2 regions of the Corynebacterium sp. NPDC104732 genome follow, and region 2 is predicted to be linked to the other one. Evidence: riboswitches for the same ligand, from Rfam matches in the RefSeq annotation. Region 2 holds a riboswitch; the other holds the start of a gene.

Evidence for each region. A riboswitch is a leader RNA that binds a small molecule or an ion and turns the genes downstream of it on or off. The one in region 2 is predicted to bind thiamine pyrophosphate.
Region 1: linked by a shared signal. The riboswitch ahead of thiO (glycine oxidase ThiO) and the one ahead of thiC (phosphomethylpyrimidine synthase ThiC) in region 2 are both predicted to bind thiamine pyrophosphate.

The regions. Positions count from the first base shown of each region.
Region 1 is NZ_JBVJNS010000003.1:131,336-138,855, forward strand. Features, by position in the region: gene ACZ6ZO_RS03675 (thiazole synthase) at 1-359, opposite strand, end outside; gene thiS (sulfur carrier protein ThiS) at 363-554, opposite strand; gene thiO (glycine oxidase ThiO) at 560-1,615, opposite strand; TPP riboswitch at 1,606-1,715, opposite strand; gene thiE (thiamine phosphate synthase) at 1,731-2,378, shown strand; gene ACZ6ZO_RS03695 (PepSY-associated TM helix domain-containing protein) at 2,416-3,663, shown strand; gene ACZ6ZO_RS03700 (DUF2853 family protein) at 3,703-4,023, opposite strand; gene mtnN (5'-methylthioadenosine/S-adenosylhomocysteine nucleosidase) at 4,099-4,755, opposite strand; gene ACZ6ZO_RS03710 (S-ribosylhomocysteine lyase) at 4,755-5,207, opposite strand; gene ACZ6ZO_RS03715 (helix-turn-helix domain-containing protein) at 5,405-5,836, shown strand; gene ACZ6ZO_RS03720 (hypothetical protein) at 6,383-7,345, shown strand; partial or broken gene ACZ6ZO_RS03725 (DUF5635 domain-containing protein) at 7,407-7,520, shown strand, end outside.
Region 2 is NZ_JBVJNS010000008.1:82,393-89,912, reverse strand. Features, by position in the region: gene ACZ6ZO_RS07580 (energy-coupling factor ABC transporter permease) at 1-11, shown strand, start outside; gene ACZ6ZO_RS07575 (energy-coupling factor ABC transporter substrate-binding protein) at 13-315, shown strand; gene ACZ6ZO_RS07570 (CbiQ family ECF transporter T component) at 316-1,023, shown strand; gene ACZ6ZO_RS07565 (energy-coupling factor ABC transporter ATP-binding protein) at 1,011-1,787, shown strand; TPP riboswitch at 1,795-1,911, shown strand; gene thiC (phosphomethylpyrimidine synthase ThiC) at 1,902-3,548, shown strand; gene ACZ6ZO_RS07555 (hypothetical protein) at 3,706-3,873, shown strand; gene ACZ6ZO_RS07550 (disulfide bond formation protein B) at 3,874-5,364, shown strand; gene ACZ6ZO_RS07545 (HNH endonuclease signature motif containing protein) at 5,410-6,582, opposite strand; gene ACZ6ZO_RS07540 (serine hydrolase domain-containing protein) at 6,842-7,520, opposite strand, start outside.

The DNA of each region.
Region 1 (7,520 bases), on a different contig from region 2:
TCAAAACCCTTGAGTACTAGCTGTTCTGCGGCGTCGAGAAGTTCAACGGGGTCTGGTAGTAGGGTGTCTTCGTCGGCGATCACTTCCAGTTTGATGAGGTTGGTCTGTAGTGCTTCTCTGGCAAGTTCGGCGGTGAGCACTGCTTCGCGGGCGGAGTAACAACCTGCGGTGTTGGGTAGTGCTTGAATGTTGTTGCGTTGCAGGAGGTCGAAGATGCCCATGCCGGTGGCTGGGTTGAAGCGTCGCATGGCTACTGTGGTGAGGCGGGTACCGGATTCCACCAGGGCTCGTTCCAAAGTGTCCATGGAGGTGGCGCCACCGGTGCCCATGATGAGACGCGATTCGGTTAAGAAATCCATCGGTTATCCTCCTTGAGCTGCGGTAACGATGTCAATGTCGCCTGACACCTCGGTGGTGCCCCATGCGCTGCGGGGTACTACGGCGCCGTCTACCGCCACCGCGACGCCGGCGTGCCTGCCAACGATCTCCTGCACCAGGTCCGCGATAGTCATTCCCGGGGCTGCTGTGTAGGGTTTCCCATTTACTGAAGTCACTTGTCTTAAGCTCCTTTGTTAAAGCGGAACGGGTCAATAGCTGCGGCAGTCGCTTCCGGCACCGGTACACCCAGCACAACATCAGTGGTGAGTTTCGCGCCAATCACTGATAGCAAAATGCCGTGCCTGAAGTAGCCGGTGGACACGGTGGCGCGTTCTGAGATCCGCCCGATCATGGGCACGTCATCGGGGGAACCTGGGCGGGCACGGCAGGTCATCTCTGTGATCGAACATTCCCAAATCCCGGGGATGAGGTGGTGGGCGTCGCGAAGCAGCTGATGCACTCCCTCAGCAGATACCCCGGGGCCGTCCTCGCGGGAGGTGGCGCCGAGGACGAGGGAGCCGTCGGCGCGGGGCACCACGTACACCGGGCGGCCACGGACTACGCCGCGGACGGTGCGGGTGACTAGCGGTTGTAAATATTCTGGCACCTCCAGGCGGAGCACGTCGCCATACACCGGACGTAGCGGTAGCTGAGGTACCCCCGCTATCTCGCAGGAGCGAAGGCCCGCCGCCACCACCACGTGGTCTGCGTCGAGTTCCAGCGACGTCACTTTTTCTCGCACCACATCGGGGCCCAAGAGGTGCAACAATGCAGCGCAGAACTTGCGGGGATCAATCTGGTGGTCGCCCGGAATGTGCACTGCTCCGACTACTCCGGGGCCTAAGCCTGGCTCCATGCTGCGGGCCTGCCGGGAAGAAATCGGGGCGACCTGGCCGATGTGTTCCTGCAGCTCAACGAGCTCGGTGAGGGTGACCCTATCGGCAGGATCGCCGGCGCACACGAGGGTTTCCGAGGTCAGGTAACCAATATCCATCCCCGATGCCTCGGCCACACGCTGCGCAAACTCGGGGTACAGCTCCTTCGACTGCTGCATCAGCGGATACAGCGTCGGCTGATCCCACACCACCTCAGACACGGGGGCCAGCATTCCAGCGGCCGCGAAACTAGCTTCGGAGACAGGCTCCGGGTCGTACACGGTGACGGTGTGGCCACGCTGGCGCAGCTCCCATGCAGTGCACAGGCCTACGATCCCGGCGCCGATTACGGCGATATGCATAATGTCCTTCCTACGGCGGCATTATCCGCATCAGGTCAGGTGGTCGGCCGATTGCTGGCCCTCTCAGCCCGGCGTTTCACGGGCTCCCACGGCAAGTACTCCTACTATAGGACTCATGGACCGGCAACGTCGACAACTTCTCCTGAAAAACTCCCGCCTCTACCTGTGCACCGATGCCCGAACGGACCGCGGCGATCTCCGCGAGTTTCTGCACGCCTGCTACGAAGGTGGTGCGGATATCATTCAGCTCCGCGACAAAAAAATCGAAGCACGCGCAGAAATCGGTGCGTTGGAAACGCTCGCGGAGGTCGCAGCGGAGCACGGCAAGCTGTTCGCAGCTAACGACCGGGCCGACGTTGCATTGCTTGTCGACGCCGACGTGTTCCACACCGGCCAAAAAGACCTGACTACCCAGCAGGCCAGGCGCGTGTTGGGCCCAGAGGTTTTGCTCGGGCGCTCCAATAATTCGGTGGCACAGTTTGCCGAGTCAATCGCCGACCCGGAGCTGGACTATGCGGTGATTGGTCCGGTGTGGCCGACCCCCACGAAGCCGGGTCGCCCAGCTGTGGGGCTGCCAGTAGTAACCGAATGTGCCGAGGTAGCGGGGGATAAAACCTGGTTCGCGATTGGCGGAGTGAACGCCGAAACCGTGCCTGATGTTATCGCAGCTGGGGCGGGCAGGATCGTTGTGGTGCGCGCACTGACCGAGGCTGCCGACCCGGTAGCTGCGGCGCGAAAGTTGCGAAAAATCCTCGAAAAGTAACACGGAACTTGTTGGGAGGCATTCCCGACAACTCTTCGTGACTACATTAACTCTGACACGCCGCGCTGCCTTGCAGCAGCGTCAACGCGCTAGATATTTGCACGTCATCGCCGGGCTATTGGTGGGCCCTTTCATCGCCGTGGCCACACTCACCGGCCTGGTATATGCCTTCGCCCCCAGCATTGAACAGGTGGTTTACCACGACGCCTACACCGCCACCTCCACGCTTCCCGCACGTAGCCTTGAGGACCAGGTCGCTGCCGCTCAGAAGGAATACCCGCAGCTTAAAGTGTCCGGGGTGCAGCGCAGTGACGACGCACGGGACACGACCCGCGTGCTGTTTGCCGACCCCTCCCTCACAAGCAGCTCTTATCGACGCGCCGTTTTCGTCGATCCCGGTGACCTCCGCATTACGGGCAACATGATTCAGTACGGCAGTTCCAACGCTTCCCCACTGCGAGCCTGGCTCTCTGAAGGACACAAGCAACTCTGGCTGGGAAAAGCCGGCCGATGGTACTCAGAACTGGCCGCATCCTGGTTGGGCGCCATTGCCATCTCGGGGTTGGTTCTGGCTCTTCGTTCCCGCGCATCCAAACAGCGCGCCTCCCGCTGGCACCGCACCCTCGGCCTATGGCTAGTACCCGGAATGCTGTTCCTCACGGTCACTGGGCTGACGTGGTCTGGTGTGGCCGGACAAAACATTGGCACAGTCCGTACGGAGCTGCAGTTGCGGGCACCTGCCATGGCTGTGAGCCCCGCAGCTGCCACGGATGTTTCGGGCTTGGATACTGCTGTGCGGGTGGCACGAGAAGATGGGTTGACCGGACTTGTGGAAGCGAAACCTGCTGGTGCGGGCACCTGGCAGGTGCAGGAATCGCGCGAACCCTACCGGCTCAGCACGGATAAAGTGCAGGTAGACACGAACACGGCAGAAGTAACTGACCGGGTGTTGTTCTCTGAATGGCCATTTGCTGCGAAACTGACCGAATGGCTCATCAATTTGCACATGGGGTTCTTGTTCGGGATCTGGTCGGAAACCGCATTGGCGCTGCTGGCCCTCGGAATTTTGGTAGTGACCGGGCTTGGTTACTACATGTGGTGGCGGGCCTGGCGTTCGGGCCGCAGCTGGGTACCGGCGCGCGGTGAGCGTTCCTGGGCATTGATCGCTGTGCTCATCGGCTACTCGATCGTCGCACCGCTGTTCGGCATCAGCTTGCTAGCGTTTGTTTTCCTCAACATGGTTGTTCAGGCGCTGCTGAAAAAGCGCACTGCAGCTGAGGCATAAGAAGAGTGGCAGCGTTAGGCTGCCACTTCACTGGAATAGTTATGCAAAGACGCCGAGCTTGCCGTACTTTTCTGCCAGCAGGTAGTAGACGGCAAGACGGCCATTCTTGGTGCCATCCTTCATCTTCTCGCCGACTTCCTTGATAGCCGCGTTGAGTGCCTCATCGGATTCGGTGAGGCCGAGCTTCTTCTTGAGGAAGTTTTCCCGAACCGTCTTCAGTTCCTCTTCGTCGGAGAAGGAAACGTAGGCGGCGTCGGCGTCAGTGAGGACGAGGCGGTAATTCTTGAGCATCTTCTCCAGCACAGCATCGTCGGCGCTTGGAGCGTACTTCTTGACGTCTGCAATCCAATCTTTTGACATGTGGGGCTCCGTTCTTATCGGGGGTTGTTATACCCAATTTTAGTCCGGATCAAGCTCGAAGCTCCTTTAAATCCATTACAAATTAGTCAAAGAAAGGAAAGTGGATACTGCGGTGTGACTGTGTCGGGCAGCGAGCTCGCCGTCAATGTGGAAATCCTGGCCAGCAGCCGGTCCGCACAGGTCGGACACGGCACGCAGTGACATCCACGGCACGCCAGCAGCGTAACAGGTTTGCGCCATCGCGGCGGTTTCCATGTCAGTGGCGATTGCTTCCGGGAAGCGGTCACGTGCCTCGGCCACGTTCGCTGCAGTGATGAACGCATCAGCGGAAACCACCCGACCGGTCATAACCGGAATACCGAGATCTGGCACCGCAGCGGCGTCGTAGGAAACCGGCATGCCAGGCACCTGCCCTGGCTCATATCCGAAGGCGGTGGCGTCGGCCATGGAATAGATCGCGTTGGTTGCCACCGCGATCTGGCCCACCTCGATATCGGTGTGGAGGCCACCGCAGGTACCGGCCGCAATCACCAGATCCGCGGAATCTGCCAGCATCAACGCCCGCGCCGTACCAGCTGCTGCATTGGCCAGCCCAATGCCCGTGACCGCGATCAAACGATCTGGGCCGAAGTGAAACTCCTGGTTAGCAATCTTCTCCACCCGGTGATCTGCGGGGAGTTCCGCCAGGAATGGAGCCGCCTCCATCTCCATGGCGCACTGGATGATGATCACTACAGGACCTCTTCCCACTCCCCGCGCTTGGCGAGGAATGCGCGTGCGGCGCTTTGCGCGTCGGCAAGCGAGTGGTTGGCGCCCCAACCGCACTGCACCTCGTTAGCGGCGGGCACTTCGGTTGCCTGGAGGATGTCGTTCAGGGTTGCTTCCAAAATAGAGAGGAATTCTGGCATCTCGATTCCCAAGGTCAGGGCGTAGAAGCCGGTTTGGCAGCCCATTGGGGAGAAATCAATGAGCTTATCGGTGTGGTTGCGCATCAGTTCGGCGGTGAGGTGCTCCAGCGAGTGAATCGTCGGCATCTCCAGGTGGCCGGTGTTAGGCTGTGCGAAACGCACGTCGTATTTGATCAGCACGTCGCCGCCGGGCAGCTCCTTACGATCCGCCACGCGCACATACGGCGCCTTCACCTTAGTGTGGTCGAGGTTAAAGGACTCTACGTTCATCTTCATGGCCCTTAGTTTAGCCGGGCTTACCGACGGCCGAAGGCAGCGATCCTAATTCATAAAAACAGCCCGTTTTTACAAACTAGCGCCCCTGGATCGCAGTCTTATTTATAAAAACACCGGTTTTTTACAAATAACAGATGTGCTACTGGGTTGCACTTGTATCTGAAACCCCCTAGTGTGATGTTCATATGAAGCACGCTATGACGCACAAGGGAGGTAAGTCTGTGTCACTACATATAGAAGAGCAGGTTACCCTGACTGCGCAGGACGTTGAGCTTATTTCTAAATTCCGAAGGCAGTTGAGCGGTGCTGAACCGGCTGTTACGGCCTCTGACGGGCAGAATGCTCCGGATGTTGTCTCACAGATCATCAGTAAAGTGCTCGATGCAGTGGCTGCTGGCCGGCCGATCAGCATTTCAAGAATGCCTGAACAGATTACGACCACCACCGCAGCAACCTTGCTTGGAGTTTCGCGGCCGACCATCATGAAGTACATCAAGCAGGGAAAACTATCGTCAACGATGGTTGGCACGCATCATCGCCTCAATACGGACGAAGTCCTCGCATTTCTTGAGAAGCGAAAAGAAGAACTGCGGCGGTCGGTATTTGATGTCATGGATCTCGAGCCGTAAGCACAAGTGTGGAACTGGGTAGGATGACACTGTGTCGTATGTGCCGGTGTCAAACTCAGTGCTTCCAGATGCGAATATCTGGTTTTCTACTACTTTGCACTCATGGTTTGGGTTGCTTGCTGCAAAAACGTTAGGCAGTTGGACATTTCACTGGACTGAAGACATCCTTGCAGAAGCGATATATAACAAGCGGCGGAAATATCCAGACAGTTCGAGCCATCAAATAGAAGCGATTCGTGATCGCCTGCTAAATTCAGACACATTTTCTGCTATTCAACCCGCATCTACCTCCCCTTGGGGCAGGAGTTCGACTTTCGGTGTCGACCAACCTAGCGGAAAGATCAAGAGCCCCGGGTGCTTGCTCAAGAGCAGAGGCATCACCGGGGCGTTCGAAGTCATAGTAGCATCGCTTGTATGGGGAGTAAAGGGGAGAGTTATTGTCGCATGGTTTTGGCAGGGTTTCCTGAGCCTCGGATGCGCTCGTACCTAAACGCTGCTGGCGGCGATGTTGACAAAGCCCGAGACCTATATGTGTGGAACACACGTATGGCTGGGGCGGCTCTTGAGCAACTTGGCCATTTGGAGATCCTGTTGCGGCATGCCGTCGATGTTCAGCTTTCCAATCGCGCAAGAGAGCGTGAAATTGGGATCCCGTGGTTCTTGATGCCTCCCTTCTTAACCGCCCAAAGTGAAGCGATCGAGGTTGTTCGTGAGAGGTTAAGAAAGCAGAATCGAGAGACAAGGGATCAAATCATCGCTGGTCTTTCTTTTGGATTCTGGACAGGCTGGTTCGGTTCAAAGTATGAAGAGTTGTGGCGCCAAAGCCTTAGATTAGCGTTTCCGAATGGGTCTGGACAGCGCAAAGAAGTTGCGCGTCTGGTTGAACAGATCCGCAAGTTTCGAAACAGAGTGGCGCACCATGACTCACTCCTGAATGTTGATATTGGTTTTGAAATGAACGCTGTCTTCCAGCTCGCCGCACTGATCAACGCCGAAGCGGCTAACTGGATGATCATGGTGGATCGCACTCGTGAGGTTGGGGCTGCACGACCTGTTACTGTCAAAGACACAGTAGTAGTGCCCAGCAACGCCACCTCACCGTATTACGAGGATCTACATGCGTACATCTGTCAGGCTGGGCGCTATTTCCAGCAGGTCAAGTACCTCGCTGTGTATAAGGGTCGACAAATCTGTCCGGAAATTTCACGCATTAAGGTCCGCAAAAATAACGTCGTGTGGAATAGTGTAGAAGCTCAGCGACTAAAGAGCAGCGATGATCGATTTGAAAGAAAACTCGGCAACGTGATGGAAGCAGGGCTGAATCGCGGACTAAAGCATGGCGTCTACAAAGTCTTTTTGCTTTCACAGCACGGTGATCCAGAGCATGTTCAACTGTCGGCACCATTAAAAAACGATCGATCTGGGCGGACGTCTGCTTTTGTCCGCAAGCAACGCTACACCAGTGTCCATGAGCTTAGACATGCTTCAACAGTCTGGGACCTTGCATAGTAGCTTCGTGGGGACCCAGATAAAAGGACAGAACGCGAAGGCTTAAGCGAAGTTGAATCGTCTTGGCGAATCATGTCGTGACATTTTGCGCAAAGCGGAACCCACTCCGTTCGCGCCAGCTCGTTACTTATCAACGGATCAGACCGAGCTTCAGAATGCGGCAATGCTGTGGCTT
Region 2 (7,520 bases):
TGGCAGCCTAAAATGAAGAACCTAGTTTTGGTCATCGTGGCCGGCGTTCTGATCATGTTCCCGATGTTCTTCAATTTCGGTGACCCGGACGCTGAAGAACAATTCGTGGGCACCGACGCGGGTGCGGAAACCTTGGTGGAAGAGGCTAACCCTGATTATGAACCATGGTTCGAATCTGTTGCTGGTGAACTGCCAGGAGAAGTGGAGTCCGGCCGGTTCGCGCTGCAAGCTGGTCTTGGTGCTGGCCTGCTCGGTTATGTCCTCGGTGTGTTCCGTGGCCGTACCCAGCGTGCTGAGGAATCTGCTGCTGTCTAAATGAATGCCCTGGAACTAGCCGCTGCTAGGAGCCGCTGGGCGCACGTGAATGTGGGCGAAAAAAGCCTGCTCATCGTACTGCTGTTTATTGCGATCTCGGTTTCCGGTATCAAACTCGCAGTGATCGCCGCTATCACCTTGGTGATGGCGGTCGCTGCTGGGATCAACTGGAAACTGTACCTGGGTCTGGTCGGGGCCCCGGCGACGTTCATCGCGCTGGGCCTCGGCCCGCTCATTTTCTCCATTACCTCCGGCGGGTTGATCATGGTCCCAGGAGGGGTGGCGCACGCCGGTGAGGTGTTGGCTAGGTCCGTGGTGGGCATGGCTATCACCGTGTTGTTTGCGCTGACCACCCCGATGTCCGAGATCCTCATGTTCGCGCGTCGTCGGCACCTTCCGGAGTCGCTCGTGCACGTCACGGGCCTGATATACCGCCTGGTGGGTGCCCTGGTGGTGACGGCGAAGACGATGTGGGAGGCCCAGGCCGCCCGGCTCGGGCATAGCAGTACCCGCCGGTGGGTGGGTTCGGTTGCGGGCCAAGCAGCGTCGCTATTTGTGCTGTCCTTTGCCAGGGCTCGGGCGCTGCAAGAAGGATTGGAACTGCGGGCGGATCCCACCGCGATGAAAGTGCGTACTGTGGCGCGCCCCGTGAACTGGCTCCGTGCCTGCGGCGCCGTGATTGTGATGAGTTTATTATGTCTGTTCTAGAGACCCGTGACCTGACTTTTTCCCACGATCAGCCTGTGCTGAACGGGGTCGACCTAGCCGTGGTAGCGGGGGAACGCCTCGCGATCCTCGGTGCGAATGGCTCCGGGAAGTCCACGCTGCTCAAGCTGTTAGCGGGGGCGTGGCAGCCTCAATCTGGCACGGTTTTGCTCGATGACACGCCGATGGAGTACACCAGGCGCGGCCGGGACCATGTGCGCCGCAATGTGCAGCTTGTGCTGCAGGAACCCGATGAACAAATCTTCGCCACCACGGTTGCGGAGGACGTGTCTTTCGGCCCCGTGAACATGGGATTGGAGGAGTCGGACGTCGATAAGCGCGTGCGTGAGGCGCTGGCCACCTGCGAAATCACTGGCCTTGCTGACCGCGTCCCCCACCAGCTTTCCTACGGCCAACGCAAACTCGTGGCGCTGGCCGGTGCGCTGGCGATGCAGCCACGCGTCCTCCTTCTCGACGAGCCGACCGCCGGCCTCGACCCCGTCGCCTCCGACCGCCTGCTAGCCACGCTGCTGCAGCTTAACGACGCCGGAACAACCATCGTCATCTCCACGCACGAAATCGACTTCGCCTACGCTTTCGCAGCGTCGGTGGGAGTCCTCGTTGACGGGACGATCCGCTCTGGTGACCGAACCCTCCTTACCGACCCATCGCTGCTGGCCGCGGCGCGTCTGCGCCCACCGTGGGCGCCACTCGTATCAGAAAAACTCGGAAAACCGATTACGCGGGTGGAAGATCTATTAGGGTAGAAGGGCACATTCGTCACACGGGAGCGGAGCCGATTCTTCGCTGAGAGGACGCAACACACCACGGAGCGTCGACCGTTTAACCTGTCCGGATAATGCCGGCGTAGGGAGGTTTACATGATTACCACTGGACCCATTTACCGTAGCGAAAAGGTCTACCAGGACGTGCCCTTCGAGGGACACACCCTGAAAATTCCAGCTCGACGCATTGGCCTCACGAATGGCGAACACTTCGATGTGTACGACACCTCAGGTCCGTACACGCTCACAGATCCACAGCTGGATCTGGAGAAGGGGCTGTCGCCAGTTCGTACCTGGGAACCAGCAGAAGCGGTACCAGCATCCGAGGAACACCCCGAGCTTCGAGTTCAAACCCAGCTCGCGTGGGCTCGCGCCGGGATCATCACCCCGGAGATGGCATTTTGTGCCGCACGCGAAGGGTTCTCGCCAGAGTTCGTGCGTAACGAGGTCGCCGCGGGACGTGCCGTGATCTGCGCGAACCGCAAGCACCCGGAGTTGGAACCGATGATCATCGGTAAGGCGTTTGCGGTGAAGATCAACGCGAACATCGGCAACTCCGCTGTTACCTCGTCCATCGATGAAGAGGTGGAAAAGATGGTGTGGGCCACCCGCTGGGGTGCGGACACCATCATGGATCTGTCCACCGGCAAGGACATCCACGAAACCCGCGAATGGATCCTGCGCAACTCCCCAGTTCCGGTGGGCACGGTGCCGATCTACCAGGCGCTCGAAAAAGTTAAGGGCGACCCGACTAAATTGACCTGGGAAATCTATCGGGACACCATCATCGAGCAGTGCGAGCAGGGCGTCGACTACATGACCGTCCACGCTGGCGTGCTGCTGCGCTACATCCCGCTGGCGGCTGACCGAGTGACCGGCATCGTCTCCCGCGGTGGCTCCATCATGGCTGCCTGGTGTCTGAAAGAGCACCGCGAATCCTTCCTGTACGAAAACTTCGCCGAGCTCTGCGACATCCTCGCTCAGTATGACGTCACCTTCTCCCTCGGCGACGGTCTGCGTCCAGGTTCCATCGCGGACGCCAATGACGAAGCTCAGCTGGCAGAACTGCGCACGTTGGGCGAACTGACCTTGATCGCACGCTCCCGCGGCGTCCAGGTCATGATCGAAGGCCCCGGCCACGTTCCGATGCACAAGATCCCAGTCAACGTCGAATGGGAAGAGGACTGGTGCCACGGCGCACCTTTCTACACCCTGGGGCCCCTGGCGACAGACATTGCACCAGGCTATGACCACATCACCTCCGCGATCGGCGCTGCGATCATCGGCCAGGCTGGGACCGCGATGTTGTGTTACGTCACCCCGAAGGAACACCTCGGGTTGCCGAACCGCGATGACGTGAAGGTCGGCGTGATCACCTACAAGATCGCCGCCCACGCGGCGGACCTGGCGAAGCAGCATCCGCGCGCCCAGGAGCGAGACGATGCGCTGTCTCGCGCGAGGTTCGAATTCCGCTGGCATGACCAGTTCGCGTTGGCTCTGGATCCGGACACCGCACTGTCTTATCATGACGAGACCCTCCCAGCAGAGCCTGCGAAGACGGCGCATTTCTGCTCGATGTGTGGTCCGAAGTTCTGCTCCATGAAGATCTCGCAGGATGTGCGGGACTATGCGGCGGAGCATGGGCTTGAGACTGTGGAGGCCATTGAGGCGGGCATGAAGGAGAAGTCGGCGGAGTTTGCTGAGTCGGGTTCTCGCGTGTACTTGCCGGTGGTGGAGAGCTAGCAGATATCGGGTGGGCTGAGCTGTTTTTGGCTCTAGCCCGACCGGAACTAACTAACTGTGTTTTTTCCTACAAAACTCTTACGTTTATTTACAGTAATGAGCAGCCAATTTTATTATTTGAGGGTCATCGTTTCTCTCAACTAGGAAAGGCTCTCTCGTGGAGTTTGTTTTCTACAGTTTGTGTGCAATTGCACTCGTTCTGGTGTTATTCAAGCCAGAAAAAGAAAAGCTGGCATTCAGCTTGTTGGTCGGATCATTTGCATTTTCTGTGCTGATGTTCTTCATGGCTTCTGCTACGTCAATTGTTCCGGCGGTGAACCTGTAAATGTTCAATGCAAAGGTTTTCCGTTTTATTCTGGCCGCAGCGGTCTTTATTATCATGGCGTTTCCGGTGGGCGTCGCAAACATCTACCTAGGCTTTATCAATGGTGAATCGCCGTGCATCCTCTGTGGTAACGAGCGCTTTGGTATGGTCCTCATCGGGGCTTTGGGTGTTTTCATTTTGCGCTACGGGGCACGTATGCGCTACATGGTAACTCTCCTGTTGGTGGCCTTCTATTATCTGTACACCACGGTGCGCCACTGGGGTGGACGTGCTAATGCTGACCTTGGTCAAGGGTTTGGTGACGCCGTGTTGGGTGTTCACACCTACACCTGGGGCATCCTGGTGTACTGGGTTGTGATTGGTGTTCTCGCGGTTGGTTTCATCTTTATCGGAAAAGATAAGGTGCTGGCGCAGGAATTTATTTCCACTGAGGTGAACGTAAAGAAATTCTCTCCCGCCACTAAATTTGTGACCATCGTCGCTATTCTTATTACGTGCACTAACTGTCTTCAATTTCTCATTGGTAATGGTATTCCTCCCTATGCGGGGGCAGGGGATCCGGCGCGGTTCACTTTTAATATTGCACAAACCGCGAAATACTGGGATAAGGAGCATCAGTATGAATCTCTTGGTGACATTCGGCTACACAAATTTAATGCACCCGACCCGTATAAAGGTATTGAGTTTGATACCAGCCCACTAGCAGGAAAAGAAACCTTGGAGCTGGCCGGTACTCAGGAGATCGGTTTCCCCGTCGCAGGCTTCCGTGGAAAAGGTCGTGCTGCTGGTATCGCCTATGATTCCGACAATGACAAGTTTGGTCTGGTCTCCTCCGATGGTGGCTTTTACTACACTGACGAGAATTTTAAAGAGTACTCCTCGTTTGCCCGGGTGGACGTTCCTAATGGCTCCGATATTCACAACACCGTAGATGCGGCCTACTTTAAACCAGGCGGTTTGGTTGCGATTGCGCAGAACAAAACGATCTACGGTGCTGTGATTCAAGATGAAGTGGATGAGAAGATTGCCTGGAAGGATTTCACTGATACTTCAGGCGACATCATGCCGATCTTCGACTCGAAGGGGCGTCCGGAGCTGCGGACTATTCGGGCTCGGATGGCCTACACGTTGTCAGTCGCTTCGGAAAGCACGGCAGACACATTTGTCACTCTCAGTGTTCCGCATGAGCGCTCTAAGCAGGTGGTTATATCGGAGTTTTCTAAAGCGGACAACAAGCTGATCCGGGAAGGGGTGTTGGACGCCGAAGGGGTGTATCCGGTGGGTGCAGACCTGCACGACGGACTCCTGTATGTCCTGTCTAAGGAACACAACAGTCTCTTAACCATTGATATTGCGGACTTTAGTGTGAAAGAGATTCGAAACCTGCCTGAGCTTGGCGATGTTCGCGACGTGGCGGTATCCGGAAAGAGCGCCTTTGTGCTTGCACACGATGGTGACCGTGATTTAGTTCATGAGCTAAAGATTTCCTAGAAAATCTGCACGTTAACGCGCCCCGCCTCACTAGGGTGGGGTGCGTTAGTTGTCTTCGGTCAGCCTGCGGCCGTTGGATCTTCGGGCTTGCGGGCTGTTGTTTCTGTGGTGTTTTCCGGCGCTATCGACCAACACGGGGTATCTACTGAGCACCATTGCGATGTGTGCTTCGATGGCGCTGTCGTCGTTCCAGCCGTGGTGTTTCGGGCAGAGTGGGGCGAGGTTGTCGATACTGGTTGGTCCGCCTCGCGCCCACGGTACGACGTGGTGGGATTCGCAGCGGCTGATCGATTCGTTGCAGCCTGGGTAAGCGCAGCATCCATCTCGGGAGAACATTGCCAGACGCTGGTAGAAGGTGGCTGATCGGCCGGCTGTTACTAGCTTTTTCACTGCGCCGTGGTGATCGTGGACCACGATGTAGTCAACGATGCGGTGGCCGTCGAGCAGTTTGAGGTCGAAGAGGGTGAGGTCGATGCCGACGTTGCTGCCGAACTTCGCTTCCCAGTTGAATTCGTGTTCTTCGGTGACGCCGATGACGAGGGAGCAGTGCCCGACCTGGTCGATGCGGGTGGCGGAAGCCCAGCGCAACACTTGGAAGAAATTGTCTGCGTGTCGTTGGGCTACGGTTCGGTTGTCGTCTTTGCGTCGGTCCTCGGTGGCCTGTTCCGCGCGCCAGGCGTCATCCATGAGTGATTTCAGGAGTGCGGCGTGGGCCGCTGGTGCGTAGCCGTGGAAGCTGCAGCCACCGTGCTCGTCTTGTTCGCGTAGCTGGAAACGGCGCTGGTTGTAGGCTTCGTGTGGATCCTTGGCCAGGCGCCGGTTTTCTTCGCGGACAAGTTCCTTGGCGTAGGCGTGTGTTGCCTTGGGGGAGGACTCGGCGGCGGAGGCTGCGGCGAGGTTGTAAATCTCGGTGCGCCGTTTGGATGCTGAGCTTAGTTTCTCTAGAGCCGACAAAATGAGGTCTTGGTGCTCAACTGGGACACCTTCCTCCCAGGGATTCAGGGAGCGTCGGTGAATGCGGCGGGCTTCGCTAGCCGACGCCCCAGCACGTTCCAATTTGTTGCACTCATACCCCGAAGCCATGTCTGTTTCGAGCCGGGCAATCAGCTCCTTGATCTCCAGCAATGCGGGGAAATGTTCGAAAGGCTCACCGAAGTCAATGGAGTGTTGAAGTAACTCCTTGACCTGGGTAAGTGTTGAAGATTCCCCGAATTTCATACCCCCATTCTATCCCAGTAAAGATTAGAACACAAGAGCTAATCGAAACTTTTTGTGCGGGGCCAGAGCGAGAGGGAGACTAATAGTCCGGCAAGTGTGGCGATGGTCCACCATAGAAAAAATGGGCTCGTAGCAACCCAATCCACGCTGGTCATGCAAACGAACCAAGCGATCAATGCAACGACCGCCGCTTTCAACAAAGAGCGTCGCTTCCAGAAGTACAGTTCAAGGACGAGCCAGCTGACTATAAAGACAGGAACTAAGACCACTGCAGCATCCTTTCTCCCAAGATATCGACGCTTGCTGGAGTGTTGGTGTTCACGAAGGCAACTCGCTTTCCGTTGGGGTCGAAGATCAACATCGTTCGATAACCTCCAGTACCGCCGTTGTGCCACATTCCGGCTTCATCGTGCACCCAGACGTAAGGGGGCACTCCAACAGAACGCACATGTGCGGCAAACAGTGCCATGTCATGTGCAGTTGAACGGATGGCGCCAGCAGGGGCATAGCCGTCCATCTCCCAGTTCGCGGCCACGCGGCCACGGCCATTTAGCCCGTGCGGTGCATCAGCGGCGCTACCAATCAAAGCAACGTAAGACTCAGACATGCCTAGCGGTGTGAAGATATCTTGTTGCACCATCTCTTCCCATGTTCGGCCGTCTTTGGTCGCTATTAACTGTCCAAGAAAAGCCACCCCCAGGTTCGAGTAGTTGCGCTCGCCTTGGCCCTTGAGTTTTGCATCGAGAGCCATCTCTAAAATGTCGTCGCGCGTCACCGTTCCATAGGGGTTACGCTCAACAAACAAGGAAACCAAATCCAATCCTGGATTACGTGGCAAGCCCGCCTCATGGTTGGCGAGCTGCTCTAACGTAACGGAACCGATGGGGGCGCCGTGGGTGTCGATGATGTCGGAGACCTTGGTGTCTAGCTGAACAGTG